One region of the Tatumella citrea genome, then DNA from elsewhere that is predicted to be linked to it. Evidence: predicted binding sites of a transcription regulator. Region 1 holds the regulator's gene; each other region holds the start of a gene.

Region 1 (8,200 bases):
GGTTACAGCATTAGGCCACTGTCACCCGGCATTGGTTGAAACACTGAAAACTCAGGGTGAGACTCTGTGGCATACCAGTAATGTCTTTACCAATGAACCAGCGTTGCGACTGGCAAGTAAGCTGATTGCTGCAACGTTTGCTGAGCGGGTCTTTTTTGCCAATTCTGGTGCTGAAGCGAATGAAGCGGCGTTTAAACTGGCACGTTACTATTCGTCAGTACGCCACAGCCCTTATAAAACTAAAATTATCGCGTTCCATAACGCTTTTCACGGTCGTACTTTGTTTACGGTTTCGGTAGGCGGGCAGCCTAAGTATTCTGATGGTTTTGGACCTAAACCAGCAGATATCGTGCATGTCCCGTTCAATGACCTGGATGCCGTGAAAGCGGTAATTGATGATCATACCTGTGCGGTCGTGCTCGAACCTATTCAGGGCGAGGGGGGGATTACCCCGGCCACACCTGAGTTTATGCAGGGATTACGCGAGCTCTGTGACCAATACAAGGCATTGCTGGTACTGGACGAAGTGCAAAGTGGAATGGGCCGTAGTGGAAAACTCTTCGCTTATGAACACTATGGTGTGACTCCTGATATTCTGACCACAGCCAAAGCACTGGGTGGCGGATTCCCTGTCAGTGCTATGCTGACCACTGAAGAGATTGCTTCGGCAATGTCTCCGGGTACCCACGGTACGACCTACGGGGGCAACCCTCTGGCCTGTGCGATTGCTGAAACGGCACTGGATATCATTAACACGCCCGAAGTGCTGGAAGGTATTGAGCAGCGTCGTCAGTGGTTTGTTGAAGAAATTGAGAAAATTAATCAACGTTTCTCTATTTTTAGCGAAATACGTGGCAAAGGCTTGCTGATTGGCGCGGCACTGAAAGATGAGTATCAGGCGAAAGCCCGTGATTTGTTACATGCTGCCGCTGACGAAGGTGTAATGATTCTGACTGCTGGCACCGGAGTTATTCGTTTCGCACCGTCCCTTGTCATCCCTGAACAGGATATTCGTGAAGGTATGGCTCGTCTGGCAAAAGCAGCAGAGAAGCTGTTTGCCTAAGCTAATCTTTGGTGGCGGCCTTTGGGCTGCCATCACTGTTATGTTTATGGTCCGTTTTTTTAATCGTTAGCCACTGACCGTGACGGGGACGTTGGCGCCAGACAATTGACGAAATAGTCCTCATTACCTTCAGATGACTTAAAATCTGATCCAATTGCCTTTCCATAATAGTCACCGGACCTAAGGGTATTTTGTCCGGAGCATCCATGACAAAATTACTGTGATCTTCATCATTCTGGTAGCGTAACCGTTGCTGGCATTGTTGCAGAGCTATTTCACAGGATTCCAGATAGCGTTGTGCCAGGTCAGGAGTCAACATAGTGTGTTCACGGGCGAGTGTAGTCAGTACATTGATATGCTCAACGATAAACTGGCTATGGGTCACCCACAGACGCATTTCACTCAGATATTCGTTATCGAAACCTGGTTCCTGCATCGCCTGATTCAGAGAGTTAAACAGCGCATTATGTCGTTGGTTAGCTTTGATCCTGATATTTTCCAGCACATCGGCAGTCTGTTCTGGTCCAAGCAGAATCTGTAAGGCCTTCTGATAAGTCTCAAGGACATCCTGAGCATTTTTACGTAATAAAGCACTTTGCCATTGGGGCCAAAGCCATAGCATGCCGGCAAAAGCTATCAGACAGCCCAGCAGTGTATCCAGCAAACGCGGAACCAGGAAATTGACCCCATTCAACGATAATAGCTGCAGGCTGTATACTGCTGTTACGGTAAAGCCAATGGTTGCCCATCCGTAATACTGGCGGGAGAACAGATAGCTGAAAAGTGTAATGACCAGCATCGTTATCAGGATAACGGGTTCCGGAGTGGATAGCTTCAGTGATAAAGCCGCAATAATAAGCCCGGCAAATGTGCCAAGAGCACGGTGCTGAATCCGTACCCGGGTTGCGGTATAGCCATTCTGACTAACCAGTATTATGGTCATGAGCACCCAGTAGGGTTTTGGCATATTCAGCGACAGGGCCAACATGCTGGCTGCCATCAGCATGACCGAGAAACGCCCCGCAGTGCGCAAAGCCGTGGATTTTAACGACAAATAGCTGCGTAAAGCTGACAGGAAAGGCAAGCGGCGTTGAGTATCTGCCATAATATCGCGACGATACAGCGGCATACCCGACTGCAGCACTTTGGCGATTTTACTGAAGTGATAATGGTAAAATTGTCCGACAGGATTGTCAGGGAACTGCCGGGCGATATTTTGTAGCTCATCCAGGGAGTCTTTCATCGAAAACTTGCCAGGTATCTGGTGATACAGAATGTTGTCGGCAGTTTTTCTTAACTGCTCAGCCACCAGATCGGCATTGCGCTTAATCACTTCCGCTGACTGGCTTTTTTCTACCAGCTCTCTGACATCTTCGCTCTGGCTGAGAGTGACGGAAATATGCTCCTGCAGGTCTTCGGCCATCATAAATGTCCGGATCAGATAGCGTTCGCGACTGTTTTTTTCTGCCGACAGCATATGAATTTGCTGATAACCAGTATTTATCAGATCGACGACTTTTTGCTGATAATTCAGCAGTGCGGGTAGCGATTTGTCGTAATCATTGCTGCTTAGCAGTGCATATTTCGCTTCACAATAGTTGGCCAGGGCCCGGTACAACAGGCTAAGCGTTTCGCGCAGAGGCTGATCTTTTGACAGTCTGAACCAATACCAGTTAAACAGGCCGTACCATAATGTTCCGCCGCCATACAGCAATGGCGGGCCCCATACCGGCATTCTTCCGGCCAGGCTAAGCGTAAAAGTCATGGCGATCAATGCACCCGGCAACAGACGGCCATGTAACGGGCTGATTTCGCCACAGACTCCAATCAGCAGGGGTAAAATCCCGACAATAAATGGCAGCGGCACATTATGTTGCAGTAACCATTGCAACAGGTAGCTGCTGAAGGCAAACAGAGAGCCGCCGATAATGATGCGCTTAAAAAAATGACGGTGTGGGGTATCCAGCCCGGAAAGATTACAGCATGCGGGAACCAGCGAGAAAAGCAGCCCTTTTTGCAGATCGCCAGCCAACCAGCCAATTGCAACAGGGAGGCAGAGGACCAGCGTTTGGCGCAGTGCGTAATTAACTTCCGGATGATAAATAATTCTGCGCCACATCAGATACAACCGCAGGTAGACAATAAAACGGAACACGGCAGGGACCTGCCGTGCATATCACAAATTAACGGGTACCGTAGACGACGATTGTTTTCCCATGTGCTGAGATAAGATTCTGGTCTTCCAGCATCTTAAGAATTCGTCCTACTGTCTCGCGGGAACAGCCAACAATCTGGCCAATTTCCTGACGGGTAATTTTAATCTGCATTCCATCCGGGTGAGTCATTGCATCCGGCTGGCGTGCCAGGTTAAGCAGTGTCTGAGCGATACGTCCAGTCACATCAAGGAAGGCAAGGTTGCCCACTTTCTCAGAAGTGACCTGCAGGCGCCGGGCCATCTGAGATGACAAGCGCATCAGAATCTCGGGATTCACCTGGATAAGCTGGCGAAATTTCTTATATGAAATTTCAGCAACCTCACATGCCACTTTGGCACGAACCCAGGCGCTACGTTCCTGACCTTCCTCAAATAATCCCAACTCTCCAATAAAATCACCCTGATTCAGATAAGAGAGGATCATCTCCTTTCCTTCTTCATCTTTAATCAGAACTGCGACGGAACCCTTAACAATATAGTAGAGGGTTTCCGCTTTCTCACCCTGATGGATAAGTGTGCTTTTGGAGGGGTATTTGTGAATATGACAATGGGACAGGAACCATTCTAATGTAGGGTCTGTTTGTGGTTTACCAAGAACCATTCTCTTCTATCCTCTGTTGTAATCGTGCCGGAAACACAGGGGGTAAGCTCCTGTGGGGCGCTGAAATCATAGGGCATTTTCGGCTGGCATTTACGATAATCAGTCAGGCTCCGTTCTGATGATCCTGCTCGTTTAGCCATAGTTGTCATCGGGTAAAAAAACTCTACCCCTTTGTTTGTAGCATACCCTGACGAAACTGTCTCCTGTTGTCTTGTCTGACTTTTGTCATTTGGGGCCGATTGCTGTTTATACTCTGAAGGAGTAATCTGGCGGAAATTTTAGCAATTGAGAGTGAGCATAATGCAGGCACGTGTGAAATGGGTCGAAGGGCTAAACTTTATCGGGGAGTCTGCGTCCGGGCACCAGGTTCTGATGGACGGTAACTCAGGCGATAAAGCCCCAAGTCCGATGGAAATGGTTCTGATGGCGACCGGAAGTTGCAGCGCTATTGACGTAGTCTCTATCCTGCAAAAAGGCCGCCATGAGGTGACTGATTGTGAGGTGAAACTGACTTCGGAACGTCGCGAAGAAGCACCCCGCTTATTTACTCATATTAATCTGCATTTTGTTGTCAGCGGTCATAATCTTTCAGATAACGTCGTTGAACGGGCAGTCACGCTGTCTGCAGAAAAGTATTGTTCCGTTTCATTAATGCTGGGTAAAGGCGTGAATATTACCCATAGCTTTGAAGTGATTAATCGCTGACAAGGCGGTCACGGATGCCTCTTGGGGATCCGTGGCCTTAGTTGAAACTGCGTTCTTCCATCAGTCGTTTTACCAGGGGCGTCATAATCAGCTCCATCGCCAGCCCCATTTTCCCGCCAGGCACCACTAATGTATTGATATGTGAAATAAACGACCCCTGAATCATGGCCAGTAAATAGGGATAGTTAATTTCTTCCAGACCACGGAAATGAATCACGACAAAACTTTCATCGAGTGACGGGATAGTTTTGGCGGCAAAAGGATTCGAAGTATCGACCGTCGGAACGCGTTGGAAATTAATGTGAGTGCGTGAGAACTGCGGAGTGATGTAATTAATATAATCATCCATTGAACGCACCACAGAATCCATGACTGCTTCTCTGGAATGACTGCGTTCACGCATATCCCTGACCAGCTTCTGAATCCACTCCAGGTTGACGATAGGTACCACACCCACCATCAGATCCACTTTATCGGCAACGTTATGCTGATCAGTAACAATCCCGCCGTGCAAACCTTCATAGAACAACACATCCGTGTTATCCGCCAGTGGCTGCCAGGGCGTAAATGTTCCGGGAACCTGCTTCCAGGGCACAGCTTCATCATAGGTATGCAGATATTTTCGTGAACGGCCGGTACCCTGCAGCCCGTATTCGGTAAAGGTTTGCTCCAGCAACGAGAAGTCGTTTGCTTCAGGCCCGAAATAACTGATATGTCGTCCCAAATCGCGGGCTTTACGGATAGCAACATCCATTTCCGGCCGGCTGTAGCGGTGAAAACTATCACCTTCCAGTTCAGCGGCATGGATGTTTAGTTGCTGGAATATTTTACGAAAGGCAAGGCTGGTCGTTGTCGTTCCGGCCCCACTGGATCCGGTCACAGCGATAATTGGGTGTCTGGCTGACATGAAAATTTGCTCCCTGAACCAATAAGGCTGACAGCATTGTTAGCATGTATAGCGGCGTGTGTCATCTGTCAGGGGTATGGAAGTTGTTACTCAGCTCTGAAATCACGGGCAGGCATCAGAGTGACAGATTCATGTAATTCTGACCAGACGACGACAATTTGTCCTGCACTGAGTTGCTGGCGGATATCCGCCGTCTTTTCATCAAGAGTTCGCTCATACTCGCCATAATCTGTGCCCTCTCTGAGTACAAAAGACTCTATCAGGTTATCCAGCGTTTCAGGGGCGATTTGTTGCCAGGGAATGATCACGGTTATTTATCCAGCCAGGTAGAAAGCCATTGCGGAATGCGCTGTTCCAGCCACATCACCGGACGAGTCAGAGAGCCTCCGACAAATCCAACATGCCCGCCATAACGAGATAACTGATAGGTGATGCTCGGTGATAAATGTTCAGGATTCGGTATCACGTCAGGCACCATGAAAGGATCATCCTCTGCATGAATGATGAGCATCGGTTTTTCAACACCAGATAATAATGGCATGCCACTTGCGCGGCGATAGTAGTCGGTTGCATCAATAAAACCATGGTTTTTTGACGTAATTTCATCATCAAATTCGCGTAACCGGTGAATTTTATTCAGTCTTTCGGCAGTGATATCCAGCAACCCGGGATAGGCTTTAAGTTTCCGGCGAACGTTCTTCTTCATTTGTGTCAGCAGGTAAAACTGATAAAAGCGTGAAAATCCCTGTTCAAGCTTTGAACTGCAAGGTTCCAGCATCAACGGAGCGGAGACAATGACACCAGCGTCCAGCAGGCAGTCACGCCCCTGGGAACCCATCATGCAGGCCAACATATTACCGCCCAGAGAAAAGCCGGTTGCTGCGGTCGGAACATTTCCCATGGTCTGTTTCATCCAGCGCAAGAAATAGCTGGCATCAGCAAAATCTCCGGAATGGTAGTTCTGTTTTCGACGATTGGATTCACCGCTGCAGCCACGGAAATGCATTACCACCCCGAGCCAGCCGCGCTTCTGAAATGCTGACAGTAAACCGTGGGCATATGGGCTGTTAACGCTGCCCTCAAGTCCGTGAAAAATAACAGCCCGCGATTTATGCAGAGCATGTTGCGGATTTTCGCTCCAGGCAAGATCGACAAAATCACCATCAGGTAATTCCAGCCGCTGCCAGTAAGGTTTTATCCGCACAATACGCCGCAGGATCCTTGGCAGGAGAGTCTGAACATGAGGGTTTTTCAACTGAGGAATAGGTGTGAATTCCTCCGCTGCGTTACGACAAATTTTCATACTGTCGGGTCTTGTCTGATCCATAACTCACTGTATAGTTTCAAAGGTTAATTTAATCCTGAGACAGGAATGGTGTCACGCATGGAAATGGGATTATTTCTCTCGTTACTTGGCTTTCTTTGGGTCGCAGCAATAACACCAGGCCCTAATAATATGTTACTTACTGCATCCGGCGCCAATTTTGGTTTTGTCCGGTCATTTCCGCTGATGCTTGGCATTATGCTGGGCATGCAGGTAATGCTGCTCATGGTGGCCTTTGGTATTGGTGGCCTTATTCTGGTCTATCCTGCTCTCCATTTATTGCTGAAAATTGCGGGAAGCCTGTATTTACTCTGGCTGTCCTGGAAAATCGGCAGCGCTCCTTATGAAGCGCTGGATGTCGATAATACCGCTGTCCCCGCAAAGGCAATGCCATTCTGGCAGGGTGGATTATTGCAGTTAATTAATCCGAAAGCGTGGCTGATGTCATTGGGCGCGGTGGCAAGTTTTAGCCTTGCGGGCATCAACTACCGGTCATCGGTGTTGGCCATCAGCTTTGCGATGTTTCTGGTCAATATCGTCGCCGGTGTGATCTGGCTCGGTTTTGGTACCTTTATCAGTCGCTGGCTGAAAAGCCGTCAGTCCTGGACAATTTTTAATATCTGTATGGGATTACTGACAGCATCCTGCGTCATCCTGATATGGTTATAACTCTCTTCTGCGATATTTGTTACCGGCTCCGTAATGCCCTGTCCTGCCGGACGTCAGGGCATTACGGGAAGCTATAACCTGCAGTGAACTACCTGATAACCAGTGCCCATGACTCAAATCAGTGCCTGATTCACCGGGCTGCTGAACTCATCTCTTCAAGTTGTTCCTGCAGATCAAGCCACTCCATTTCACATTCTTCTAAAGCCGACTGGCTTTCTGCCTGGATTTTCAGAGCCGCGGTCAAATCAGCTTTCCTTGATTGCTCATAGATGTCTGGCTGACTCAGTAACTGCTCATTTTCGCTCAGAGTATTTTGCAGCGCTGACATACGCTTTTCCAGCTGTTCAATTTTTTTACGCAATGGCTGGGTTTGTGCCCGTAATTCAGCTTCCCGCCTTTTTTGATCCTTACGGGCCTGAGCGCTGTTATCCTGCTCTGGTTTAGCGGTTTCCTGTGGAACGCTATTTTTCTGCTGAGTGGTGAGCCACTGCTGATAATCATCCAGGTCACCATCAAACACCGCAACATTCCCTGCATCCACCAGATACAGTTCATCAGTGGTGGCACGAATCAGATGCCGGTCGTGTGAAACCACCACTAATGCGCCTTCATAATCAATTAACGCTTCAGTGAGTGCCTGGCGCATATCCAGATCAAGGTGGTTGGTTGGTTCATCTAAAAGCAGCAGATTAGGCCGTTCCCAGACAACCAGAGCC
Region 2 (8,200 bases), 330 kb from region 1:
TACTGCTATTGCGCTTACCGCTCATATAGGTCAGCGAGCCGATAATACTTACCGGCGAATCCCACTCATAACGATATTTAGCATTCACTCCGCGGATATTTTTAAAATCCTGAACCTTACTTTGGGCATAACCCAGTGAGACAGTATGGGAATCTGCCATTGCTGGCAGACTGCAGCCCATTGCCGCGATGATGAGGGAAGTTAAAATAGCTGACTTCATGGTTAAGTCCTTTTAGTCAATGTGCTGTTATCAGCACCGATTAATACTGCTTTCGCCGCCCCCTGTAGCTGTGGGTAGCGTTTAAACAGTTCCATAAATGTCCGTAACGGACGGTTTCCGGCCGGTATATATCAGTTCCGGTCGATAATACTGCCTGCTGCTATGGAGTTAACACTGCATGCGGATACTGAACCTGGTACCTGAAATTTTAAAAAAGGTATAACCCCGCTAATCATTACTCACCTGCCAGCCATGCACACTATTCAGAGTTCGTTTGCTACCCTGCCTATGCACTTCTGTAAGCCAGGATACTGATGACTAACTGCAACCAGCCTCAACACTGAAAGCAATAACTGCCGATAATTCTGGTTACAGAGGGGCTGCGATAGCCTTTATTAGGGGAAAACCATTGCCTGTGCGACCCACCGTGTAAAACGAATCATCAGCAAGCTTAACAAGGAAGCAGTTTGGAACTGCCCTGGTGAAATCAGCGTGCTATATCCTTATACCAGGCTGTAAGAGGGTTACTTTCAGCCAGACTCCGCTCGCTGTTGTGCATTAGTACAAACTTTCAGCCTTATGCTCAAGCGAAAAATTCAGGTTTGTGAGCTGTATCATAGGTCACGCTTAATTTTGGGAAAATTACATATTAACCGGACAAATCAATGTTTTATGTAATATTCCTGACCAAAAAAAATTGCAAATCTGCAATGTCAGGAAATTCACCTTAGGGAGCATTAGCCTGCAACGGTCAGAGCAGATAATGTCAGGTATCGCTCATACTGCATAAGGCTATGGCGTGGTAACTGGCGGGTATAAACAACAGAAGTTACTTTTTAAAGGCAGGTTTCTGGCTAATATGGGCGATTAGCGCTGTCAGGGAAAGGACCATCGTGGAGCGGACAATTTGCTGATAACGTTGCTGCTGCATAGTACGTAGCCCGGCATCGTCGCTGACAAAATCCGGTGGAGGTGGTAAATCTTCAACGCAATGGAGTTCACCAAACGGGCCCAGAATTTCATCGTCGGTGAAACGATACTCGCTGCCGTCATGATTCAGTTCTTCACGGAGCGCCATTAACAATTCGCAGTCTTCATACTCATTGCGGTTAATTACCCCCAGGCCATAGATCAGTTTCAGGCGCACTGATAATTCACCTAACGGGCCATCCCCCAGTAGCAGAGGTTCTACCGCATACTTCACCGCATAATCATCTTTGCGGAACACTTTAACCACCAGAACATTCACCGCTTCTGCCAGCATTTCGACAGTTGCTATCAGAAAGCTTCTTACCGATTGCCCGGCATTCAGGCGCTCAAGCACCCGATTCTCAAAAGCCTGTGATTGTTCCATTTGTGCCTGCATATCAATAGTACCACCTGATAACACCCGCGCGGGCACAGCCAGGCTGTGCCCTGATATTTCGTCCCTGAGGAGCGTGGGGCCATTATACCATAGCGTTCCAGGCCTTCACTACCGCCCTGACCACCGGGCTGTCGGCATCCAGGCCGGAGATTTCGGCCAGGGTCGCGGCAACATCCTGCTTAGTCAGTAAACCTGCCAGTTCCTGCGATTGCGGATCCTGCTCACTGCGGAAGTGCAATGCTGCAGCAATCCCCGTAACCAGATGGTCCTGAGATAATTCATATTCCAGCGTGCCAAGCGTTGGTTTGATCAGGCGATCACCGGCACTCAGTTTACGTAATGGCTGGCGCCCTACCCGCTCAACATCATCTTTCAGGTAAGGGTTTTCAAAGCGGCTGATAATTTTATGGATATAAGCGGCATGTTTTTCACGATCAAAACCATAACGGCGGATCAGCACTTCACCACTTTCCTGCATCGCCCCTTCAACCACATGGCGGATCTTCTCATCAAGGATCGCATCACGGATCGTTTTATGGCCTGCCAGATGCCCCAGGTAAGCAGTAATCGCATGGCCAGTATTCAGGGTGAACAGTTTTCTTTCGACGAACGCCATCAGATTGTCGGTCAGTTCCATGCCGGGAATTGCCGGGAGTGGCCCTTTAAACTGGGTCTTATCGACAATCCACTCACTGAATGTCTCAACGGTGACTTCCAGCGGGTCGCTGCTGCCGGCTTCTGTCGGCGGTACAATCCGGTCCACTGCAGAGTCCACAAACCCGACATGCTCTTCCACCCAGCTATGATATTCCGCCGGCAGAGCATTCAGTACATGCCCTTTTAACTGAGTCGTCCCGCGCACCATATTTTCGCAGGCAATAATATTCAGCGGCTGTGTATTGCCCTTATCTTTACGTTGCACCAGTCCTTTGGCGATAGTACCGGCAATCCGTTCCAGGATTTGTGGTCCTACCGCTGTCGTCAGCAGATCAACTTCTGCCACCAGTGCAATAACCTGATCACTGGTGCTGTTGACTGCATTGACGCCTTTGACAATCTCAACTTTAGACTGCTCACCAACCACATGTACCGGATATTCCCCCCGGGCATTCAGGGCATCGACAACCACCTGATTAACATCGGCAAAAGTCACCGGAATACCGGCATCTGCCAGCAATTTACCGATAAAGCCACGGCCGATATTACCGGCGCCAAAATGTAATGCTTTCATAATTTGTCCCGTAATTTGACTTAACAACCAGGAAAATCAGAGAGGTACTGCCGGAAATAACCGGCAGAATACCCCCCTGTTGAGGAAGACGGGATTTACGCGCCGGGCTGACCGGACAGCAGATCCAGCACTTCCTGGACACTGGTAGTGGTCGCCAGTCGGGCAATGACGCTGTCATCATCCAGCGCATTGGTCAGGCTGGTAATCACCTGAATGTGTTCGTTATTGCGTGCGGCAATCCCGATGACCAGCCTGGCGATATCGTCCGGCTCTTCACCAAACAGCACGCCGGCAGGATACTGACAGAACACGATGCCGGTTTTCAGTACACGGTCTTTGGCTTCTACCGTGCCATGTGGCACCGCTATCGACTCACCAAGGTAAGTCGGGGTCAGTTTTTCGCGTTCCAGCATGGCAGCAACATATTCCGGCTCTACATATCCGCCTTTCACCAGTTGTTCACCGACGAAACGAATGGCCTGTTCTTTGTTATCTGCATGGTTGCCAAGGAACACATTGGCTGCGGTCAGTTTGAATAAATGCTCTGGTGTTGGCTCAAAACTATCCGCCAGCGTATCGCTGACTTTTTCACGGTGCTCTGCGCTTCGCCCTGCCTGTTGCAGACGTGCTGTCAGGTCGTTATACAGCCCGCTGTCGAGGAAGTTAGTCAGCGAAATATGCTGTGCATGAGGTGCTTTACGCATTGCCCGCTCGGTCAGATCACGGTGAGTAATCACCAAATCCACATCGTCAGGCAGGTTGTTGATAGCGGTGTTGGTTACAGAAATATGCTGCAGGCCCGCTTCATTCACTTTTTTCCTCAGTACTCCTGCGCCCATCGCACTGGAGCCCATACCGGCGTCACAGGCGACAATAATTTTGCGCACATGGCTCAGATCATCCTGCAGAGGCGCAGCAGTTGCTGCCACAGCCTGGCCTTTGGAGCTGGCTTTCATCTCCTGCACACGGCGGGTCGCTGCTTCAATATCATCATCTTCTTTTACTTTGCTGGTTTTCAGCAGGATTGAAGAGACAACGAAAGAGACGGCAAACGCTGCAATAATTGCGGAGATATTAGCGAAGTAGGCACCTTTTGGGGTCATCGCCAGTACCGCCAGCACAGAACCCGGAGATGCCGGAGAAATCAGCCCGCCATGCAGTACGCTCAGGGTAAACACGCCGGTCATCCCGCCGAGAATGACTGCCAGCAACAGGCGAGGATTCATCAGTACATACGGGAAGTAAATTTCGTGGATACCACCGAAGAAATGGATGATGGCTGCACCGCCCGCAGACTGTTTTGCATTACCACGGCCAAAGAACATATAGGCCATCAGTACACCCATCCCCGGACCCGGGTTGGCTTCGATCAGGAAGAAAATAGATTTGCCTACCTGGCTGGCCTGCTGGATTCCCAGTGGTGAGAAAATACCGTGGTTAATCGCATTATTCAGGAACAGGATTTTTGCCGGTTCAACAAAAATAGAGGTCAGTGGCAGCAGGTCATGCTGAACCATGATATTGACCCCGGCAGACAACAGGTGTGACAACCCTTCTACCAGTGGGCCAATGGCCATAAACGACAGTAATGCCAGTAACATCCCGATGATGCCGGCAGAGAAGTTATTGACCAGCATTTCAAAGCCGCTTTTAATTTTCCCGTCAACCAGACGGTCAAAGGAGCGGATAGCCCAGCCACCCAACGGCCCGGCAATCATGGAGCCGAGGAACATCGGCATATCTGCACCAACAATCACGCCCATGGTCGTGATAGCACCTACCACCCCACCGCGATCGCCACCCACCAGCCGCCCGCCGGTATAACCGATGAGTAATGGCAGCAGATAAGTGATCATTGGCGCGACCAGCTTAGCCAGCGTCTCGTTTGGTAACCAGCCGGTAGGAATAAACAGCGCGGTGATAATACCCCAGGCGATAAACGCCCCGATATTTGGCATTACCATATTACTCAGAAAACGACCAAAGCTTTGGACTTTGATCCTGATATCTGATGAGGACATACAAACACCCCTTATTGATACGCGCTGGCAAATAAGAGAGCGCGATGAATTTTTGTTTTGGATCTGACGCTTTTCAGACATCAGAATTGCTCTGCTCAGGCGGACTCTAGCACGCAGATTTCAGTCCGAATATTGAGCGGATTTTTTGTGATCTGAGTCACTGTCGAGCATAGGGGTGGGGGGTGTTTTTAGTGATCTAAATCACAGATATTCAGAAGTAAAATACAGAATGTGCTTTTTGATGCGACCGATCCGCATTGATGTGTGATGCATGTCACACTTTATCAGGGGCTGTTTGTTCGTATTTTGTGATCTACTTAACAATTTATTTTCATCCGTAATGCGCTGGATCACAGTTTGAGCCCCGGCAACGCTGCAGAAATTCTGCACAGTACGCTGCCCTTTCGTCACTTTAAAACAAAGTTTCGGAAACCGCTGACAGCCTTGTAACAGGTTAACGTTAGCGGATAGTTACCTGACGGGCAGTTTGCCTGCTTCATTTTCAGCATTGTGAATATCGTCAGCGGCGTCAGACACCCGCTGCTGGCGCGATCTGAATCACAGAAACCGCCATGTCAGCCAGCGGCGGAAACCGTTCAATGTCTCCGGTAACCGCTCTCTTCGCCATATCACCACTTAGCCATTTTTCTTCCCGTCAGCCGCTAAAAATCGTCAGGATAGAGCCACCGGTAAAGGAAGAGCCGGTGCGAGGTCTTCGGCGTCATGAATACGTGACCCCTGTCATCCTATAATTCAATATAAAACAGCAGGTTAATCTATGGACAAACACAAAATCCTCAGGCATGTCCCCTGGGTCATATTAGGGATCGTAGGCGCCTTTTGCCTTGGCGTGCTGGCACTACGGCGTGGTGAGCATATCAGTGCCATGTGGCTGGTCGTTGCCTCCGTTTCGGTCTATCTGGTGGCTTATCGCTATTACAGTCTGTATATCGCGCAAAAAGTGATGCAGCTCGACCCGGGGCGGGCAACTCCGGCAGTACTGAATAACGATGGTCTGAACTATGTTCCGACCAACCGCTATGTGTTGTTCGGCCACCATTTCGCCGCCATTGCCGGAGCAGGCCCGTTGGTCGGCCCGGTACTGGCAGCCCAGATGGGCTATCTGCCGGGAACCTTGTGGCTGCTGGCCGGCGTTGTGCTCGCCGGGGCGGTTCAGGACTTTATGGTGCTGTTTCTCTCTTCGCGACGGAACGGTGAGTCGCTCGGAGAGATGATTAAACAGGAGATGGGGCGGGTACCGGGCACTATCGCCCTGTTTGGCTGTTTCCTGATCATGATTATTATCCTCGCGGTACTGGCGCTGATTGTGGTGAAAGCGCTGGCCGAAAGCCCGTGGGGCGTGTTCACGGTCTGTTCAACAATTCCTATCGCGTTGCTGATGGGCATTTATATGCGTTATCTGCGGCCAGGCCGCGTGCTGGAAGTGTCGTTGATTGGCCTGGTGTTGCTGCTGCTTTCTATCTGGTTTGGCGGGGTAATTGCCCACGATCCTTACTGGGGACCGGCACTGACCTTTAAAGACACCACCATTACTTTTGCGCTGATTGGTTATGCATTTATCTCGGCTTTGCTGCCGGTATGGCTGATCCTCGCCCCGCGTGATTATCTGGCAACCTTCCTGAAGATTGGCGTTATTATCGGGCTGGCTATCGGAATTGTGATCCTCAATCCGGACCTGAAAATGCCGGCCATTACTCCGTTTATTAATGGTACCGGGCCGTTGTGGAAAGGCGCATTGTTCCCGTTCCTGTTTATCACCATTGCATGTGGTGCGGTGTCAGGTTTCCATGCGCTTATCGCTTCCGGAACCACGCCGAAGCTGCTGGCTAATGAGAAGGATGCACGGTTTATTGGCTATGGCGCGATGCTGATGGAATCATTTGTCGCTGTTATGGCTCTGGTCGCTGCCTCTATCATTGAACCCGGCCTCTATTTCGCCATGAATACGCCGCCGGCGGCACTGGGGATCACGATGCCTAACCTGCATCAGCTGGGTGGCGAAAACGCTCCGATGATTCTGGCACAGCTGAAAGATGTGACTGCTCATGCAGCAGCCACCGTCAGCAGTTGGGGCTTTGTGATTTCGCCGGAGCAGGTTATGCAAACCGCCAGAGACATAGGCGAGCCTTCACTGTTGAATCGTGCCGGTGGAGCCCCGACTCTGGCCGTCGGTATTGCCGATGTATTCCATAAAATTATGCCACTGGCCGATATGGGGTTCTGGTATCACTTCGGTATTCTGTTCGAAGCACTGTTTATTCTGACCGCACTGGATGCCGGTACTCGTTCCGGACGCTTTATGCTGCAGGATTTGCTGGGTAATTTCGTACCGTTCCTGAAAAAAACCAATTCATTACCGGCTTCCATCGTCGGTACTGCGGGTTGTGTCGGGTTGTGGGGCTATCTGCTGTATCAGGGAGTGGTCGATCCGCTGGGCGGAGTCAAAAGCCTGTGGCCGTTGTTCGGTATCTCTAACCAGATGCTGGCCGCAGTGGCACTGACACTGGGTACAGTGGTATTGATTAAAATGAAACGTACCCGCTATATCTGGGTTCCGCTGGTCCCTGCAGTGTGGCTGATTATCTGTACCACCTGGGCATTAGGCCTGAAACTGTTCAGCACCAATCCGCAAATGGAAGGTTTTTTCTATATGGCGAGAACTTATCAGGCGCGAATTGATACCGGCAGTAATCTGACTCAGGAGCAGATCAGCAATATGCAGCATATTGTGGTGAATAACTACACCAACGCGGTGCTGAGTATCCTGTTCCTGATTGTGGTCTACAGTATCCTGATATACGGGATAAAAATCTGGCGCGAAGCGGGCAAAAACCCACAGCGCACAGATAAAGAAACCCCTTATGTGCCAGTGCCGGAAGGCGGGGTGAAAACCTCTGCCGGCCACTAAAAAGACACCAGGGCTGCCATAAAGGGCAGCCCTGTATCGACAGGAGCCATTATGTTTGGAAAGGCCGGTTCGGCATCAAAATATCTGGGTCAGGCCGCGCGCATGCTGGTTGGCCTGCCGGATTATGACAACTACGCAGAGCATATGCGGATTAACCATCCGGATCAGCCGGTGATGAGCTATGAGGAGTTCTTTCGTGAACGCCAGCAGGCCCGCTATGGCGGAGATGGAAAAGGTGGAATGCGCTGCTGCTGACGGAGAATAACGAATGACACCGGTAACAGTCACTTTGCTGAGTGGTTTTCTCGGGGCGGGTAAAACGACTCTGCTGAACACCATTCTGCAGACCGAACACGGAATGCGGATTGCCGTTATTGAGAATGAATTTGCCGAAGCGGATATCGACCGGCAAATCATCGGTGATCGTGCCAGC
Region 3 (8,200 bases), 830 kb from region 1:
ATACTGATGTTGTTTATCGCCCCGGAAATATCCCGTTCATTACAAGATTCATCCCCGCAATCCCCGGCCGGTATCTCTGCATCTTCTGAGATGGCCATGCCCGGCATGTCGATGCCCGCGCATATGACAATGGAAAAGCACAGCACTACCCACTCTGTTCCGTCTGTTGACCCGATGTCAGGCATGGATGATATTGCCTGTGGTTACTGCGTGATGCTGCTGCATATGCCGGTATTGCTGGCAATGATGGTATTCCTGTGCTGGTTCAGTTTACTGATACGCAGGGCACCCCCTGTCAGGCGGCACTGTGCCCTGCCGGTTCGCTTATTCACCGGCTACCTGCAACCCCGTGGGCCTCCTTCCTGTATCTGATCTTCTTCTGTTCTGATCACTGATGATAAACGGCAGATTATTTTGCCATGGGTAAATAATATGTGCATTCGCGCAGGGATAATTACGTCTTAAATAAATGACAAATATTCCGTTATTATTTTCAGTATCAGGATCGGTAATTTCTATATTTACAGAATAATCACCCACCGTGGCCTTTACGGTCCGGAGGCTAGTGTTCAGTCTTCGGGAATAAATAACAGCCCGCCATAAGGCGTGCTGCCTGAAATATATTATTGATTCATGCGGGTCAGTTAACGACCGGCAATTAACAAGGAATAATTATGTCTTTTTCAGCAAAACAGACCGTTATAGCGTTATCTTTACTCGGCAGTGCCTTACTCAGTCAGCAGGCTCTGGCCCATGCTCATCTGACGTCTGCCGAACCGGCACAACAGAGCGAAGTTTCGGTTGCACCTGACCATTTAACGCTGCACTTTTCTGAAGATTTAGAAGTGGCTTTCACTGGTATCACCCTGTCACACGACGGTACTCAGGTCGCTACCGGTAAAGCCAGTGTGGAAGATACCTCAAAAAGCACCCTGATTGTGCCGGTGACTCATCCACTGAGCCAGGGGAAGTATCAGGTTGACTGGCACGCACTGTCTGTCGATGGCCATAAAACCAAAGGCAGCTATACCTTTAGTGTGAAGTAAATACGCAGATGCCGGCATCAGAAGATGTCGGCCGTCTTACCGGTGAGATTCGGCAGATAACATCGCTTCATCTTCATGACTGCGACGACGAAAATCACTCGGGCTGACTCCCACCCGTTTACGGAAGACCCGGGAAAAGTAGAGTTGATCGTCATATCCCACTTCTCTGGCAACCGTTGCCACCGGTTCGAGAGTAGATTGCAGCAATAATCTGGCACGGATAATCCGCTGATCTTCGCGCCAGCGCAGCAGGTTAACTCCCAGTTGCTCGCGAAATAAGTGAGCAAGGCGTGACGGTGACAGGCAAACGTGCCGGGCAATGTCCTCAATTTTCAGGTCACTGGCCAGCCGCAGGGTCATAAACTGACAGGCTTCAACAATTCGGGCATCACGAACCTGTTGCTGATGTCTTGGGTCTTCTTCCGCCGCTCTTAGCAGCAGATTTTCCAGCAAATTCATCGACATTTCTTCGGCGAACGGTCTTCCTGAATTGTGCACCTGCTCAATATTAATAAACAGCTGATTAAATTCAGCCTGCAGACTCTCCGGTAACCGTAACCTGCCTACGCCGGATTGCAGTGTCGACCACTGTAACCAGTTACTCCAGAACGCTCTGGGACGGAAATAGACCCAACGGTGAAACCAGTTATCACTCTCCGGCGCCCGGCCATAATAATGGGCCATTTGTGGCTGAAACAACAACATGTCCCCCGGTTCGCAGTTGAACCCGGATTCGCCTTCAAAAACCCGACCCTTGCCGCTGATAGTCAGGTTAAGAATATAGCCTTTCATACCTTCAGGGCGGTCTATAAAGAAATCAAGAGCCCCTCCGGCAGTAATGGGTGTCAGCCCCGCCACCAGCCAGGCATTAAAATGATAGCCAGGCAGTAACGGATCTTTCTGTAACATACCGGATGGCGAATGCAGCATCGTAAATTCTCCCCGGGACTAAAGAAGTAAATCAGCCAGAATGCATGCTGGAGAGCGAGACTTTCAGGCTCAGTTCTTTTGTTTATAACGGTCGAAAATAACGGCCGCCAGCAAAATAGCACCACGTACTACATACTGTGAAAATGGTGAAATATTCAGCAGGTTCATAGCGTTTTCCACGGTACCCAGTATTAATACCCCGGCAACGACATAAGAAATGCGTCCTACCCCACCTTTTAGTGAGACGCCTCCTAATACACAGGCAGAAATGACTACCAGCTCGTACCCGAGCGAGGTCATCGGCTGGCCACTGGTCATGCGTGAGGCCAGAATAATTCCCGCAGCGGCGGACACCAGCCCGGAAAGGATAAAAATAATGATTCTGGTACGGACAACGGGTACCCCGGCCAGTCTGGCGGCTTCTTCATTACCGCCTATTGCCAGAGTATTCCGGCCAAAGATCGTTTTGTTCAGCAGAAATCCAAAGATAACCATCGTAAGAATGGTCAGCCAGATCGGTGCCGGCACGCCCAGCCAGTTGGCATATCCCAGACTGAAGAACGAATCATCATCAATACCCACCGCTTTCCCGTCAGAGATGATATAAGCGAGGCCACGCACAATCTGCATCGTCGCCAGAGTGGTGATCAGTGCATTAATTTTAAGTCGCGCAATCACGAAGCCATTGACCAGCCCGGTCAGACAGCCCAGAAGCAAACCGGCTCCTACGCCAATCCACATACTTTCCGTCAGATTCATCACCACCGCGGTCACGACCCCGGCACAGGCAATGACTGAAGCGACTGAAAGGTCAAAATCGCCGGAAGCCAGGCAAAATAGCATCCCGCAGGCCACCATGCCTGACATCGACATCGCCAGTCCCAGGCCTTTCATATTAATAAACGTGGCAAAGTTCGGTACAAAAATGGCGCAGACAACAAACAACAATGCAAACACCACCAGCATGCCAAAATTGTTCCATAGCCGGTTCAGGCGTTGCCCGGAAGACGCTGCCAGCGGTGCGGTGGCAGAAGGGGTTGAAGTTGAATTAGTCATAGTTAACTCCTGGTTTCAGGCAACAGCCGGTTGTCCGGAAGCCACCGGCATCGCCAGGCTTAACGCCTGAGGTTCGGTAGCCTGATCATGGGAAAGTTCTCCGGCAATGGCACCTTCACGCATCACGATAATACGATCAGCCAGTCCTAACACTTCCGGCAGGTCACTGGAGGCAAACAGCACGGCGACGCCCTGCGAGGCAAGTTGATAGATCAGCTGATAAATTTCATGTTTGGCTCCCACATCGATACCGCGGGTAGGCTCATCCAGTAACATCACTTTGATATGGTTCTCAGATAACCAACGGCCGAGAATAGCTTTCTGCTGATTTCCGCCAGAGAGCCGGGCTATTTGCTGCTCGCCGGTGGGTGTCTTGATTTTTAAACCGCGGATATGCTGCCCGGCATTCTGCAGCTCCCACCGGTTATCCACCAGCCAACCGGCTGACAAATGCTCCCGCCTTGCGCTGATATTGATATTTTCATTGACCGAGTGAACAGGAATAATGCCGTCAGCTTTTCTGTCTTCAGGGCATAACAGAATGCCGGAGCGAATAGCGTCAATGGGTTGCGACAGCCGGAGCTTTACCCCTTCAAGCCACACTTCCCCGGAAAGTATTTTGCTGGCCCCGAATAACCCTTTCAGTAATTCAGTTCGTCCGGCGCCGACCAGTCCAAACAGTCCGACAATTTCTCCGGATCGGACTTCCAGGGAAACCGGTTGTTTTACCCCGGCGGCATGGAATTTGTTCAGCCTCAACAAAGTTTCACCAGTGGGGCGCGGCTGGTAACCATAGATATCACCAATATCGCGGCCAACCATCGCCTGTACCAGTTGCTCGTGGCTAAGGCTGTTCATATCATCAAAAGTGCAGACGTAACGGCCATCTTTAAACACGGTCACAGCATCACTTAAGGCAAAGATTTCCTCCATCCGGTGGGAGACATACAAAACCACTTTGCCCTGTGCCCGCAGCTGGCGAAGCACACGAAACAGGTGTTCAGTTTCGCGGGCAGACAGCGAACTGGTCGGTTCATCGAAAGCAATCACCTTCGCATCACGCGCCAGCGCTTTGGCAATTTCCACCATCTGCCATTGCCCAAGAGAGAGGTATTTAAGTGGAGTTTCCGGGTCCAGCGTCATCCCCAGAGCGTTCAGTTGCTGTTGTGCCTTTTGTCGTAACAGCTTTTTATTCAGCAATCCCCCACGCCGCGGTAACTGACCCAGGAATATATTCTCGGCAACCGTAAGCTCAGGGACGAGATGTAACTCCTGATAAATGATGGCAATCCCCGCCTGCAATGCTTCGGTGGTATTACTGAAGGCTACTGGCTTGCCCTGCAAAATCAGAGTGCCTTCGGTGGGTGTATAGCTGCCGCTAAGGATTTTCAGCAACGTCGATTTTCCGGCGCCATTTTCTCCCATCAATGCATGAATCTGCCCCTGCTCACAGCGAAAGGAGATATCCTGCAGTGCTTTGACCCCGGGAAAACTTTTGCCAATTCCCTGAAATGCCAGGGGGGCGGAGGATGTAATCATGACAACGCTCGCTCACAGTAGATGACAGAAATTCCTGTTCCGGTCCCCGGCACCAGGCTGCGGGGACCGGTGCAGAGGCTTACATCAGTCCCTTTTTCTTCAGTTCCTGTTTAAAGTTGTCGCGAGTGATCAGTACCACATCGGTCACTTCGGTAAAGGCCGCAGGCTGCTGACCTTTCGTCACCCAGTTGTATAACATCTGGCTGCTTTTATAGCCGTGGATGTCCGGACTCGGGAGTAAGGAACCGTAGAAACCGGTGGCTTTAGACTTGGAGAGTTCACTGACAGCATCAACTCCGTTAATACCAATCCCAATCACATCTGCTGCTTTAAAACCCTGGCCCTCGGTCGCCCGGACACCGCCCAGCACCGTGTTGTCATTCATACCTACGATCAACCAGTGCTTAACCTGCGGATGCTGAACCAGCAGTGAGTTGCCGGCATCCAGTGCTCCGGGGATATCATTCGATTTGGTCGGAATCTGGTAAATCTGTGCGGCCGGGAAACCTGCAGCTTTCAGGGCATCCATCGAACCGGTCGTCCGGCGGCGGGCTGTATCGAGCTCATCGGCGGTAATCACCATCACTGCGGTATCTTTGGCATCCCACTGACGTTTCTGCATCTCTTTATAGAGTTCCTGGCCCTGGCGCTCACCAATTTTGGTAGCCGCCATCATCACCAGGGGAACTGTCGTCATTGGCTGACCCTTTGCATTGACGAACTGGTCATCCACAGCAATAACTTTTATATCATAGCTACGAGCTTTCGCCATGATGGCAGCCCCGAGTTTTGGGTCCGGAGTACAGATGACAAAGCCTTTGGCGCCACTGGCGGCCAGACTATCAATAGCATTCAGAGTCTTTTCTCCGTCGGGCACCGCAATTTTTATGACATCAAAGCCCATATCTTTACCGGCTTTATCAGCAAATGCCCATTCGGTCTGAAACCAGGGTTCTTCCGGTTGTTTGACCAGAAAACCCAGTTTCAGGTTCTCTGCCAACGCCGAATGGGACATCACAGCGGCCAGGCCAAGCGCAGCTAACAGTTGGGTATATTTACGCATCATTCTCTCCGGCAATGTTCACAATGTCGGGTGGCAGAACAATGGACTTCAGCAGTTACGCCTGGCCGAATGGTCACTCCCCCCGGTAAAATCAGGGTTAGTTTTATCCTTGTTTACATCAGGAAAGGGAGAGCGAAATCACACCGCTCAATGACAGTTAATTTATCCATATATACAGCTAAATTAACCTTTGAGTAACATTTGAAGTTGATCACAATTTCGGTCATTAAGCGGATAAAAATTAGAAATATGACCATATTTTGTGGATTTTACTGCAACTGGCGGAGGGAAGAAGCAAACATTCAAATCGCTATGTATAGCGATTTTTTACCGGTTCAGCAGGCAATCCGTTGCCGCTGCAGACAATCAACTTAACCGGCGTACCGGGGCATTTTTCTGACGGCTCCACCAGTAAGTCAGCAGGCGCTGTAAGCTGATAAAGACAAACAGCAAAATTCCGATAGCAATCTTGGTCCACCAGGAGCTCAGGGTGCCGTCGAAATTAATCCAGGTCTGAATCAGGCCCTGAATCAGTACGCCGAACAGAGTACCTAACACAGTGCCGACTCCGCCGGATAATAATGTTCCGCCAATCACCACTGACGCTATCGAATCCAGTTCAACTCCGACACCCGCCAGTGCATAGCCCGCAGAGGTATAAACCGAGAAAACAATCCCGGCCAGTACCGCCAGGGTGGTGGATAGCATATACACCCGCAGAGTCGTCGCTCTGACCGATACCCCCATCAGCCGGGCAGAAGTCAGGTTTCCGCCAATGGCATACACCTGGTTACCAAAGCGACTGCGGTGAGCCAGCAGGATCCCCCCTGCTACCACCACCAGCATAATGACGGCCAGCAGACTCAGGCGACCTCCTCCGGGTATTTTCCAGCTCAGTGAGGACAACGTGGTATATAAGGGATCGTCAATGGGAATCGAGTTTTCAGAGATCAGATAACTGCAGCCGCGCAACAGAAACATCCCGGCCAGCGTAATGATAAACGCAGGGATCTTTAGCGCATCAATCAGCCAGCCCATCAGTGCCCCGAACGCTGCTCCGGCTGCCAGAATAATGGCAAATGCCAGCCACGGATCCATATGATACTGAGTGATCATCCGTGCAATAAAAACCCCGGTAAAAGCGATCACCGCCCCCACCGACAGATCGATACCCCCTGAGAGGATCACGAAAGTCATACCCACCGCGATGATCCCGAGAAAAGCGTTATCGGTCAGTATATTGCAGATAACCCTTGTGGTGGCAAACGCCGGATACTGACTCAGACAAAACAGGTAGCCAGCGATAAATACCACCAGGGTGATCATTAAAGGTAAATAGCGTTTAATCATCAGCGTTCTCTCCGGGTAAACAGCGCCAGAAACCGCGGAGACTGCAACAGCAGTACCGCCATAACCACCAGGGCTTTCACCACCTGATTCAGTTCCGGCTGGAATCCTGACAGCAAAATACCGGTATTCATCGCCTGAATGATCAGAGCCCCTACCAGCGACAGAAACAGATTAAACCGCCCGCCCGCCAGTGCAGTACCGCCAATCACTACCGCCAGAATGGCATCCAGCTCCAGCCACAGACCGGCATTGTTAGCATCTGCGGCACGGATATCCGCCGCGACGATAATTCCGGCCACCGCCGCACACAATCCGCTGATCACATAAGCCACTATGACGATTACCGCGCCATTTACTCCGGCGTTACGGGCTGCCCGCAGGTTGATCCCTGTAGCTTCAAGGAACAACCCGAGCGCAGTTTTACGCACCAGCAGCCCGGTCAGTAAAGCGATCAGTAAGGTGATCCATACCGGTACTGGCAGCCCTGCCAGTGATCCTGATCCCAGCCAGGCCAGCGACGGATTATCAAATGTGACGATCTGTCCCTGGGTGATCAACTGTGCAATACCACGCCCGGCGACCATCAGGATCAGTGTCGCGACAAACGGCTGTATTTTGAGAATAGCCACCAGAATGCCGTTCCACAGGCCGCAAACCACACCGCTAAGCAACGCGACACCAATCACTACTGGCAGTGAGTGGCCCGCGACCATCATGCTGACAGCGGTAGCCCCGGAGATAGCCATCACCGCGCCTACCGACAAATCGATACCCCCGGTCGCGATCACCAGAGTCATCCCCAGAGACAGAATGGCTACCGGAGCTGCACGGTTGAGAATATCTATCGGGCTGCCGAACAACCGGCCCTCACGAATTTGTACAGAAAAAAAATTATCCGACACCAGGCTGTCAATAATCAGCACCAGTATCAGAGCGAGGATCTGTGGAATCCCCGGTGGCCAGCGCCGTTTACGTTTTTCCGTTATTACAACGGTTTCAGGGATCTCAGCCATTCTGACCTCCTCCGTCGGCAATCGCAGTCATGATCGTCGCTACTGATAATCGCTCCAGTGGGATCTCCGCCACCTGCCGGTGATCACGCAAAATAATCACACGGTCGGCATAGCCCACCAGTTCCTCCAGCTCGGACGAAATCACCAGTAACGCCAGTCCATCGGCACACAATGATTCAATCAGTCGGATAATTTCCGCATGA
Region 4 (8,200 bases), 720 kb from region 1:
AAAATATCAGTTGGCTGGATGACGAAGGCCGCGACCAGACACAGGAGGCGGAGTAATGAAAATACGTTCCCAGGTTGGCATGGTGCTCAACCTTGATAAATGTATTGGCTGTCATACCTGTTCTGTGACCTGTAAAAATGTCTGGACCAGTCGTGAAGGTATGGAATATGCCTGGTTCAATAACGTTGAAAGCAAACCTGGTATTGGTTATCCCGCCGCCTGGGAGGATCAGGAAAAATGGCAGGGAGGCTGGATTCGTAAAATAAATGGCCGCATTACTCCTCGTCTGGGCAATAAAGTCGGAGTACTGAGTAAAATTTTTGCTAACCCGGTCGTCCCGGGAATAGATGATTACTATGAACCATTCACCTTTGATTACCAGCATCTGCACAACGCACCGCAGGGTAAACATCAGCCTACTGCCCGCCCGCGTTCACTTATCAGCGGTCAGAGGATGGATAAGATCACTTCCGGCCCCAACTGGGAAGAAATTCTGGGTGGTGAGTTCGAAAAACGTTCTGCCGATCAGAACTTTGCACAGATAGAAAAGCAGATTTACGGCGAGTTTGAACATACATTTATGATGTATATGCCGAGGCTTTGTGAGCACTGCCTCAATCCGGCCTGTGTTGCCACCTGTCCGAGCGGGGCAATTTATAAACGTGAGGAAGACGGTATCGTCCTGATTGACCAGGATCGCTGTCGTGGCTGGCGTCTGTGCATCAGCGGTTGTCCGTATAAAAAAATCTATTTCAACTGGAAAAGTGGGAAATCAGAAAAATGCATTTTCTGTTATCCGCGTATTGAAGCGGGTATGCCCACTGTCTGCTCCGAGACCTGCGTTGGCCGTATTCGTTACCTCGGGGTTCTGCTGTATGACGCAGATAAAATTCTGCCTGCCGCCAGTACCGCCGAAGAACAGGATTTATACCAGCGCCAGACAGAAGTCTTTCTCGACCCGAACGATCCTCAGGTGATTGCAGAAGCACTGCAACAGGGCATTCCACAGAATGTTCTGGAAGCGGCACAAAACTCACCGGTCTGGAAACTAGCAATGGAATGGAAACTGGCGCTGCCGTTGCATCCGGAATACCGCACACTGCCAATGGTCTGGTACGTACCGCCACTTTCTCCGCTACAGTCTGCCGCAGAGTCCGGAATTCTTGAGTCTGAGGGGGTACTCCCGGCAGTAGAACAGTTGCGGATACCGCTGCGGTATCTTGCCAATATGCTGACCGCTGGTGACACCGCGCCGGTCTTGTCTGCACTGAAACGTATGATGGCGATGCGTCATTACAAACGGGCCCAGACTGTCGAAGGTATTACTGACACCCGCGCCCTGCAGGAAACCGGGCTGACAGCAGAACAGGCCGAAGAGATGTACCGCTATCTGGCGATAGCCAACTATGAAGACCGTTTTGTCGTGCCTTCCGGTCATCGCGAACTGGCTCGCGAGGCGTTTCCTGAACGTAACGGCTGTGGTTTCAGTTTTGGCGATGGCTGCCACGGCAGCGATTCACATTTCAACCTGTTTAACAGTCGCCGCATCGATGCCATCGATGTTTCGGATAAAGCAGGAGGTCAGTGATGTCAGCATTAAAACTGATCGCTATCCTGCTTGAATATCCTTCTCAGACGCTCTGGGATGCCGCAGATGAAATCCTGGCGCTGACAGTAGCCGACTATCCCGAACTGTCCCCGTTTGTCCAGGGTTACCTGCAGGCTCCGCTGCTGGATCGCCAGCAGGAATGGTGTGAGACATTTGATCGCGGCAGGGCCACCTCCCTGTTGCTGTTTGAACATGTCCATGCTGAATCCCGTGACCGGGGACAGGCGATGGTCGATCTTCTGGCACAATATCAGGCTGCAGGTCTTGAAGCGGATAGCCGGGAACTGCCTGACTATCTGCCCGTTTATCTGGAGTATTTATCGCTTTGTTCTGAAAGTGAAAGCCGTCAGGGATTACGGGATATTGCGGAAATTCTGGCATTACTTGGTGGCCGTCTGGCCCAACGTGGCAGTGAATTCAGGCCATTATTCGACATGCTGCTGGGGCTGGCAGACAGTCCGCTGCGCAGTGCCAGCGTGCTGGAAAAAATTGCGGGGGAATCCCGGGATGATACCCCTCAGGCAATGGATGCGCTCTGGGAGGAGGAACAGGTGAAATTTATCGAAGATCCTGCGTGCAAACAGGCCGCTGAACAGCAATACCGACAGCGTTTCAGCCAGCAGGTTACCCCACAATATCTGGATTTATCCGCAGGAGGTCGAAAATGATGAGCTGGCTGAATACGTTTCTGTTCGACCTTTACCCTTACCTGTGCGGCACCGTATTTCTGGTAGGTAGCTGGCTCCGTTATGACTACGGCCAGTACAGCTGGCGAGCGGCCTCCAGCCAGATGCTGGATAAAGAAGGTATGACCCTGGCATCAAACCTGTTTCATATCGGAATTCTTGGTATTTTATTTGGCCATCTGTTTGGACTACTGACCCCACACTGGGTATATGAACCATTCCTGTCGATTGCCGCCAAACAAAAACTGGCCATGCTGGCTGGAGGAGTTTGCGGAATAATGACCCTGACCGGCGGCGGAATGCTGCTAAAGCGTCGTCTGTATAATCCACGCATCCGCGCCACCTCGACCCGGGCCGATATCCTGATCCTCAGCTTACTGCTGATTCAGGCATGTCTGGGGCTGATAACTATTCTGTTCTCTGCACAGCATATGGACGGGCACGAGATGATGAAACTGGTGGGCTGGGCACAATCGGTGGTGACTTTTCGCGGAAATGCGGCAGCCAGCCTGCAAGGGGTCGATTTCATTTACCGGATACACCTGGTACTGGGAATGACTCTGTTCCTGCTGTTCCCGTTTACCCGACTGGTACATATCTGGAGCGCACCAGTTGAGTATCTGACACGGAGATATCAGCTGGTACGTTCGCGTCGTTAAACCGGAGCCAGAGGCACTGTCCGTCTCCTCTGGCTCTGCTCTGTGCAACGGAAAGGGATGCCGGCTACAGGGTATCCCCCAAAAATAACCGGTATCCCAGATCTATACACAGTTCCTCAGCAGCGGAATCGCTCTTGTCTTCCAGTCTGTTTAACAGTTGCCTGGTAGCAACCTGCCCGATAGCTAATCTTGGAGTGATAACACTGGCAATTTTTTGCTGATTTGCATGACCAATATCCAGTCCGTGGAACCCGGCTATCGCGATTTGCTGCGGAACTGCGATTTTCAGGGCCTGACATTCCAGTAAAACCCCCACGGCCAGGTCATCATTAGTACAGAACACCGCGTCGGTTTGCGGGAACTTCTGCATAATCTGTCCGAACATTTTCTGTCCGAGAGCCATCGAAGATATCTCTTTTGGCACAATATGCCGCCCTTCCATTCCCCGGCTTTGCAGGGCCTGTTCAACCCCCCGGTAGCGGCTGATGTCTCGCGGGTCATCCATCGAACCCAGGAAAACAATATGCTGCCGCCCCCGGGCAATCAGTTGTTCAGTCATATCAAAGGCTGCCTGCTGGTTATTAAAACCGACCTGCAAATCCAGCGCTCCGGGACCAATTTCCATCAGTTCTGCCACCGGAACACCGGAGGCACGAATGCTGCTAAGTGCTGGCTGGCTGTGTTGCCTGCCGGTCAGGATCAACGCATCGATATGGTATGACAGTAGTGTGATAATTTTTTGCTGTTCAGTCAGGGGGTCATAATCATGGCTGGCAATAATGGTCTGATAATTATGCTCTTCGGCCACCTGCTGAATACCATCGAGTACATCAGCAAAGATCTGATTGCGAAACGAAGGAATAATCACTCCCAGGGTCCGGCTACGGGCCCCGGCTAAAATATCCGGTAACCGGTTAGGAATATAGTCATGCTGACGCATAACTTCATCAATGGCCCGACGGCTACGTTCCGACACATTTTCCGGTCCACGCATATAACGGCTGACCGTCATTTTGGTCAGTCCGGCGAGGTCCGCAATATCCTGCAAAGACATCCTGTTCCGTTTCATCGCTATTCCTTTTACTTTGCATCACCTTTCAGCAACCGACGAGTGACCAAATTCCCTGAAGGGACTTTCAGGAAAAACACCAACCCTACAGAAACCAGCAATGCAATGGCCATAAAAGTGTAAGAAGCCCCCGGACCACCGGTCAGACCATTAAGATAGCCCACCAGCCAGGCTCCGGCAAAAGCTCCCAGCGCCCCGCAACAGTTAATTAACCCGATAGAAATCCCCGCCACATTTTTTGGCAGCAATTCAGGAATCAACGCAAAAAACGGTCCATACGGGGCATACATACAAGCAGCAGCCAGTACCAGCAAGCCATAGGAAAACCAGAATGAGTAGCTCCCAAGTAACCAGGACCCAAAAAAAGTAACTGACGCAATCAGCAATAATGGCCAGATAAAAAGCCGACGCAGCCCGGTTTTATCTGACAGCCATGAAATCACCAGCATAGTAATAATCGCGGCCAGATACGGAACTGCGGCCAGCCAGCCTACCCGGACAATGTCCATTGATGCAGCGCTACGCAGTATCGATGGCATCCACATCATAAAACCATACACTCCGATGCTCCACAGAGCGTGTAACAGGCACAGTACCACCACATTGCGGGAACGCAGGGCCTGCGGCACATTGCGCATCGGTGGTATTGCCTGCTGCTCTTCAGCCATTGCACTGGCCAGTTGCTGCTTTTCTGTTTCTGTCAGCCAGCTCACCTGCTCCGGTTTGTCCCGGACAATAAACCACCAGAAGATGGCCCAGATTAAGGCAGGCACACCCTCGAAAATAAACATTTCCCGCCAGCCAAAAGCATTGATCAGATATCCGGAAACAATAGACATCCATAACACCGTGACCGGGTTACCTAATACCAGAAAGGTATTAGCCCGTGAACGTTCCTGACGGGTGAACCAGTTGCTGATGTAAATCAGCATCGCTGGCATCACTGCGGCTTCAACAACACCCAGAACAAAGCGGATCACCATCAGAGCCGGAATATTGCTGATAAGTCCGGTCGCAGCGGCACAAAATCCCCACAACAGCAGGCTGGTAAACACCAGTTTACGGACACTGCGTTTCACTGCATAAATTGCCCCGGGCACCTGAAAAATGAAGTAGCCGAGAAAGAACAGTGCTCCAATCAGAGAGGAGGTGCCACGGCTAATTCCAAGATCTGCTTCAATCCCAGAGGCAGCAGCAAAGCCGTAGTTGGCCCGATCCAGATATGCCAGGCTGTAAGTAATAAAAATCACCGGCATTAAATACCACCAGCGTTTCACCGGCAGTTTTCTGCTTGTATTCATGGGGGAACATCCTGTGTGTGCCGAAGGGGCAACCAGTAAGATATCTTCAGGGCAAACTCTGATTCCGTCTGCCCCTGTATTTTATACTGAGGCCAGCATTCCGCCGTCGACAAATAAGACATGACCGTTAACGAAATCCGAGGCCTGAGCTGACAGAAATACCGCAGCACCCATCAGTTCTTCAGGTTTTCCCCAGCGAGCGGCTGGAGTCCGGCGACACAGCCAGTCAGAAAATTGCTTATCGTTTACCAGAGCTGCCGTCATTTCTGAATCAAAATAGCCGGGAGCAATCGCGTTGACCTGAATGTTATAGCGTGCCAGTTCGACACACATCCCTTTGGTCAGCATTTTCACCGCACCTTTTGAGGCAGCGTAAGGCGTAATATTATCGCGTCCTAATTCGCTCTGCATTGAGCAAATATTAATAATTTTCCCGCGCTTGCGGGTCATCATTTTTCGGGCAACCTGCTGTGAAACAAGAAATACTGACTTCTGATTGACGTCAATAATCCTGTCCCACTGATCCACCGGAAACTCCGTGAAAGGAGCACGATACTGGATTCCGGCATTGTTAATTAAAATATCCAACGGGCCGGTTTCGGTTTCAATACGTTCAATCGCGGCGGTGACTGCGGCAGGATCGGTGACATCAAAAGCACTGGCGCTGGCCCGGATTCCTAACGTCTGTAATTCTGCGACCGCGCTTTCACAACGTTGCAGGTCGCGTCCGTTAATAATCACTTCTGCACCGTGCTCGCCCAACCCACGCGCCATCAACAATCCCAGTCCTTGTGTTGACCCGGTAATCAGTGCCCGTTTGCCGGTTAAATCGAATAATTTACTCATCAGAGAATCTCATTTCATCAACTGTTACGCGTAACTTTACTCGCCTTCTGGCTACGCATGAAAGAGGATGACTGTTTTTTTTGGCCCTTTATTTACAATGTGTGATCTTTGTCAGATTTATCCACGACATGATTTTTCTTTCAGCGAAACACTGGAGCTTAAGTATTGTTCGCCGCAATGACTGCACAGTGGTTATCATTATGCTCAACAAACCGTTGGTATTTTTTCATAAAGCAAACTTCACCGGATCATTTGTGACAAATACTGAATATAAAAATGACAAATAAACGCCAGGACAATGATTATTTATGACAGATATTCTGCGCCTCAAGTTTTTAAATTAGCGTCTAAAAGGCTCCACATAACGCTTTGCTAAAACTGTAATATTCTTATTTTCAGATAATTCTACCTGGCCTGCTGGAACAAGGGGTAAATAACTGACATAATCAAACGATATTATTATTACCAGGAGAGAAACTCTACTCAATAAAATATACCGTGAGTCGGATGTCATCACTGACAGCGCCAGGAAATGTCTCACACGGGCACCAATACCAATATCACCGGTACATGGATTTCACATAAAAATCAACACTGTAAAAAAAATGTGGTGCTATATGAATAACAAGGAAGTCATTCGGTCAATTGCTATTGTTGATACCTGTAATTATACCTGTATCGCAATTAAAACCTTATGCAGATACATTTCTGATAATATATCAGTTCAGGAGTTCTCCTCTGTCGATGAGCTGCTTAATCACCCGTCAGCGGGCAGTTTTGAATTCGTCTTCTATGATACCCTCACGACCCACTCGATAGTCATTGACCCGGAAAGCGATATTTTAAGAATTAAACAAAGCTTGCCGGAATGTAAAGTCTGTCTGCTTTCTGTACTGCATCAGTTTATGAGTATCAAAAATGCCGATTTTGAGCTGGATAAACGATTATCTCTGGATGACTTCAGCTTCTTCATCCGCATACTTTGCCGTAACAACAGCGAAAAATGTAAAAGAAATTATAGTGTTATATTTGAAAATCGGCTCAATCTCAACAAAGAGCAGGTTTCTCTGCTACGTGCCTATCTCTACAACCTGAACACTAAAAATATTGCAGAGCTGCTTAACTGTAATCTGCGTAAAGTCTACTTTTACCGTGAAGGTGCCATAAAAAAAGGTGCAGAGCAGACACAATTCTTTCGTTCAATTGGCCGTTTAATTAATCCCTGAAACTACCGACTCAGTCCTGGAGCGCCACCAGAGTGCTCCAGGGGCTGCAACAAAAAACCGACTCTGGCGAACAGAGACCACGACAGATTTCAGGTTACATTAAAGTGACATGCCGGCTATTTTTGAAGTAACCTGTTAATACGCTGGCGGCATTTTGCTGCAGCTATTCCGTTAAGGTTGCCTGGATCTCCGGTATGAAAAACCAGCGTATTACCCTGCATGATATCGCCTCTCTGGCCGGAGTGACTCCAATGACGGTCAGCCGTTATCTGCGTACACCAGAAAAAGTTACCACTGAAACATCACAGCGAATTGCTGCGGTCATCAAAGAGTTGGGTTACCTGCCTGATCAGGACAACCCGCAAATTGCCAGCCAGACCACAGCGCGTATTGGTGTGTTAATCCCGTCATTTCATAACCAGATCTTTCCGGGACTACTGGCTGGTATTGAATCCGTTATCGGTAATACCGGCTTCAAAACAGTGGTGGTAAGTTACGATTACGATGCTGACAGGGAAGAGGAACAAATAGCCGCACTACTGGCAATGCAGGTCAAAGGGCTCATTCTCTCTGAATCTACACATACGGTACGTGCCGAAAAATACCTGAAAGCTGCCACAATCCCGGTCGCAGAAGTCATGGGCAATCAGTATCAGCCGGGGCGGATCTGTGTCGGATTTGATAATCATCAGGCCGGCTTTGATATGACCCAACTGCTGCTTAGCCGCGGCAGACAGAACATTATCTATTTTGGCTCGATGTCCGATTTACGGGATCAGCAACGTTTTGCCGGGTATTGTGCGG

What was found. Region 1 encodes CRP, which controls carbon source genes, mostly activating them, when cyclic AMP is high. Its sites were predicted from a motif close to ATGTGANNNNNNTCACAT; they were not measured.
Region 2: a site for CRP is predicted at 5,101-5,118, ahead of A7K98_RS02090 (PTS mannitol transporter subunit IICBA). Genes of this name have one in related genera too.
Region 3: a site for CRP is predicted at 5,834-5,851, ahead of A7K98_RS17810 (arabinose ABC transporter substrate-binding protein). Genes of this name have one in related genera too.
Region 4: a site for CRP is predicted at 6,270-6,287, ahead of idnO (gluconate 5-dehydrogenase). Genes of this name have one in related genera too.

What each region holds. Positions count from the first base shown of each region.
Region 1 is NZ_CP015579.1:80,625-88,824, forward strand. Features, by position in the region: gene argD (bifunctional acetylornithine/succinyldiaminopimelate transaminase) at 1-1,063, shown strand, start outside; gene A7K98_RS00430 (YccS/YhfK family putative transporter) at 1,065-3,182, opposite strand; gene crp (cAMP-activated global transcriptional regulator CRP) at 3,247-3,879, opposite strand; gene A7K98_RS00440 (OsmC family protein) at 4,180-4,584, shown strand; gene A7K98_RS00445 (phosphoribulokinase) at 4,622-5,491, opposite strand; gene A7K98_RS00450 (YheU family protein) at 5,578-5,799, opposite strand; gene A7K98_RS00455 (hydrolase) at 5,802-6,818, opposite strand; gene A7K98_RS00460 (LysE family translocator) at 6,876-7,484, shown strand; gene A7K98_RS00465 (ABC transporter ATP-binding protein) at 7,615-8,200, opposite strand, start outside.
Region 2 is NZ_CP015579.1:408,995-417,194, reverse strand. Features, by position in the region: gene A7K98_RS02105 (Ail/Lom family outer membrane beta-barrel protein) at 1-220, opposite strand, end outside; gene mtlR (mannitol operon repressor MtlR) at 1,050-1,586, opposite strand; gene A7K98_RS02095 (mannitol-1-phosphate 5-dehydrogenase) at 1,669-2,817, opposite strand; gene A7K98_RS02090 (PTS mannitol transporter subunit IICBA) at 2,913-4,838, opposite strand; gene A7K98_RS02085 (carbon starvation CstA family protein) at 5,617-7,767, shown strand; gene A7K98_RS02080 (YbdD/YjiX family protein) at 7,819-8,022, shown strand; gene yjiA (GTPase) at 8,036-8,200, shown strand, end outside.
Region 3 is NZ_CP015579.1:3,740,824-3,749,023, forward strand. Features, by position in the region: gene A7K98_RS17785 (DUF2946 domain-containing protein) at 1-372, shown strand, start outside; gene copC (copper homeostasis periplasmic binding protein CopC) at 675-1,046, shown strand; gene araC (arabinose operon transcriptional regulator AraC) at 1,083-1,976, opposite strand; gene araH (L-arabinose ABC transporter permease AraH) at 2,046-3,032, opposite strand; gene araG (L-arabinose ABC transporter ATP-binding protein AraG) at 3,048-4,571, opposite strand; gene A7K98_RS17810 (arabinose ABC transporter substrate-binding protein) at 4,651-5,634, opposite strand; gene yjfF (galactofuranose ABC transporter, permease protein YjfF) at 6,001-6,984, opposite strand; gene ytfT (galactofuranose ABC transporter, ATP-binding protein YtfT) at 6,984-7,997, opposite strand; gene A7K98_RS17825 (sugar ABC transporter ATP-binding protein) at 7,990-8,200, opposite strand, start outside.
Region 4 is NZ_CP015579.1:798,786-806,985, reverse strand. Features, by position in the region: gene A7K98_RS03850 (nitrate reductase subunit alpha) at 1-56, shown strand, start outside; gene narH (nitrate reductase subunit beta) at 56-1,588, shown strand; gene narJ (nitrate reductase molybdenum cofactor assembly chaperone) at 1,588-2,277, shown strand; gene narI (respiratory nitrate reductase subunit gamma) at 2,277-2,954, shown strand; gene A7K98_RS03830 (substrate-binding domain-containing protein) at 3,019-4,023, opposite strand; gene A7K98_RS03825 (MFS transporter) at 4,035-5,324, opposite strand; gene idnO (gluconate 5-dehydrogenase) at 5,406-6,170, opposite strand; gene A7K98_RS03815 (hypothetical protein) at 6,788-7,396, shown strand; gene A7K98_RS03810 (LacI family DNA-binding transcriptional regulator) at 7,591-8,200, shown strand, end outside.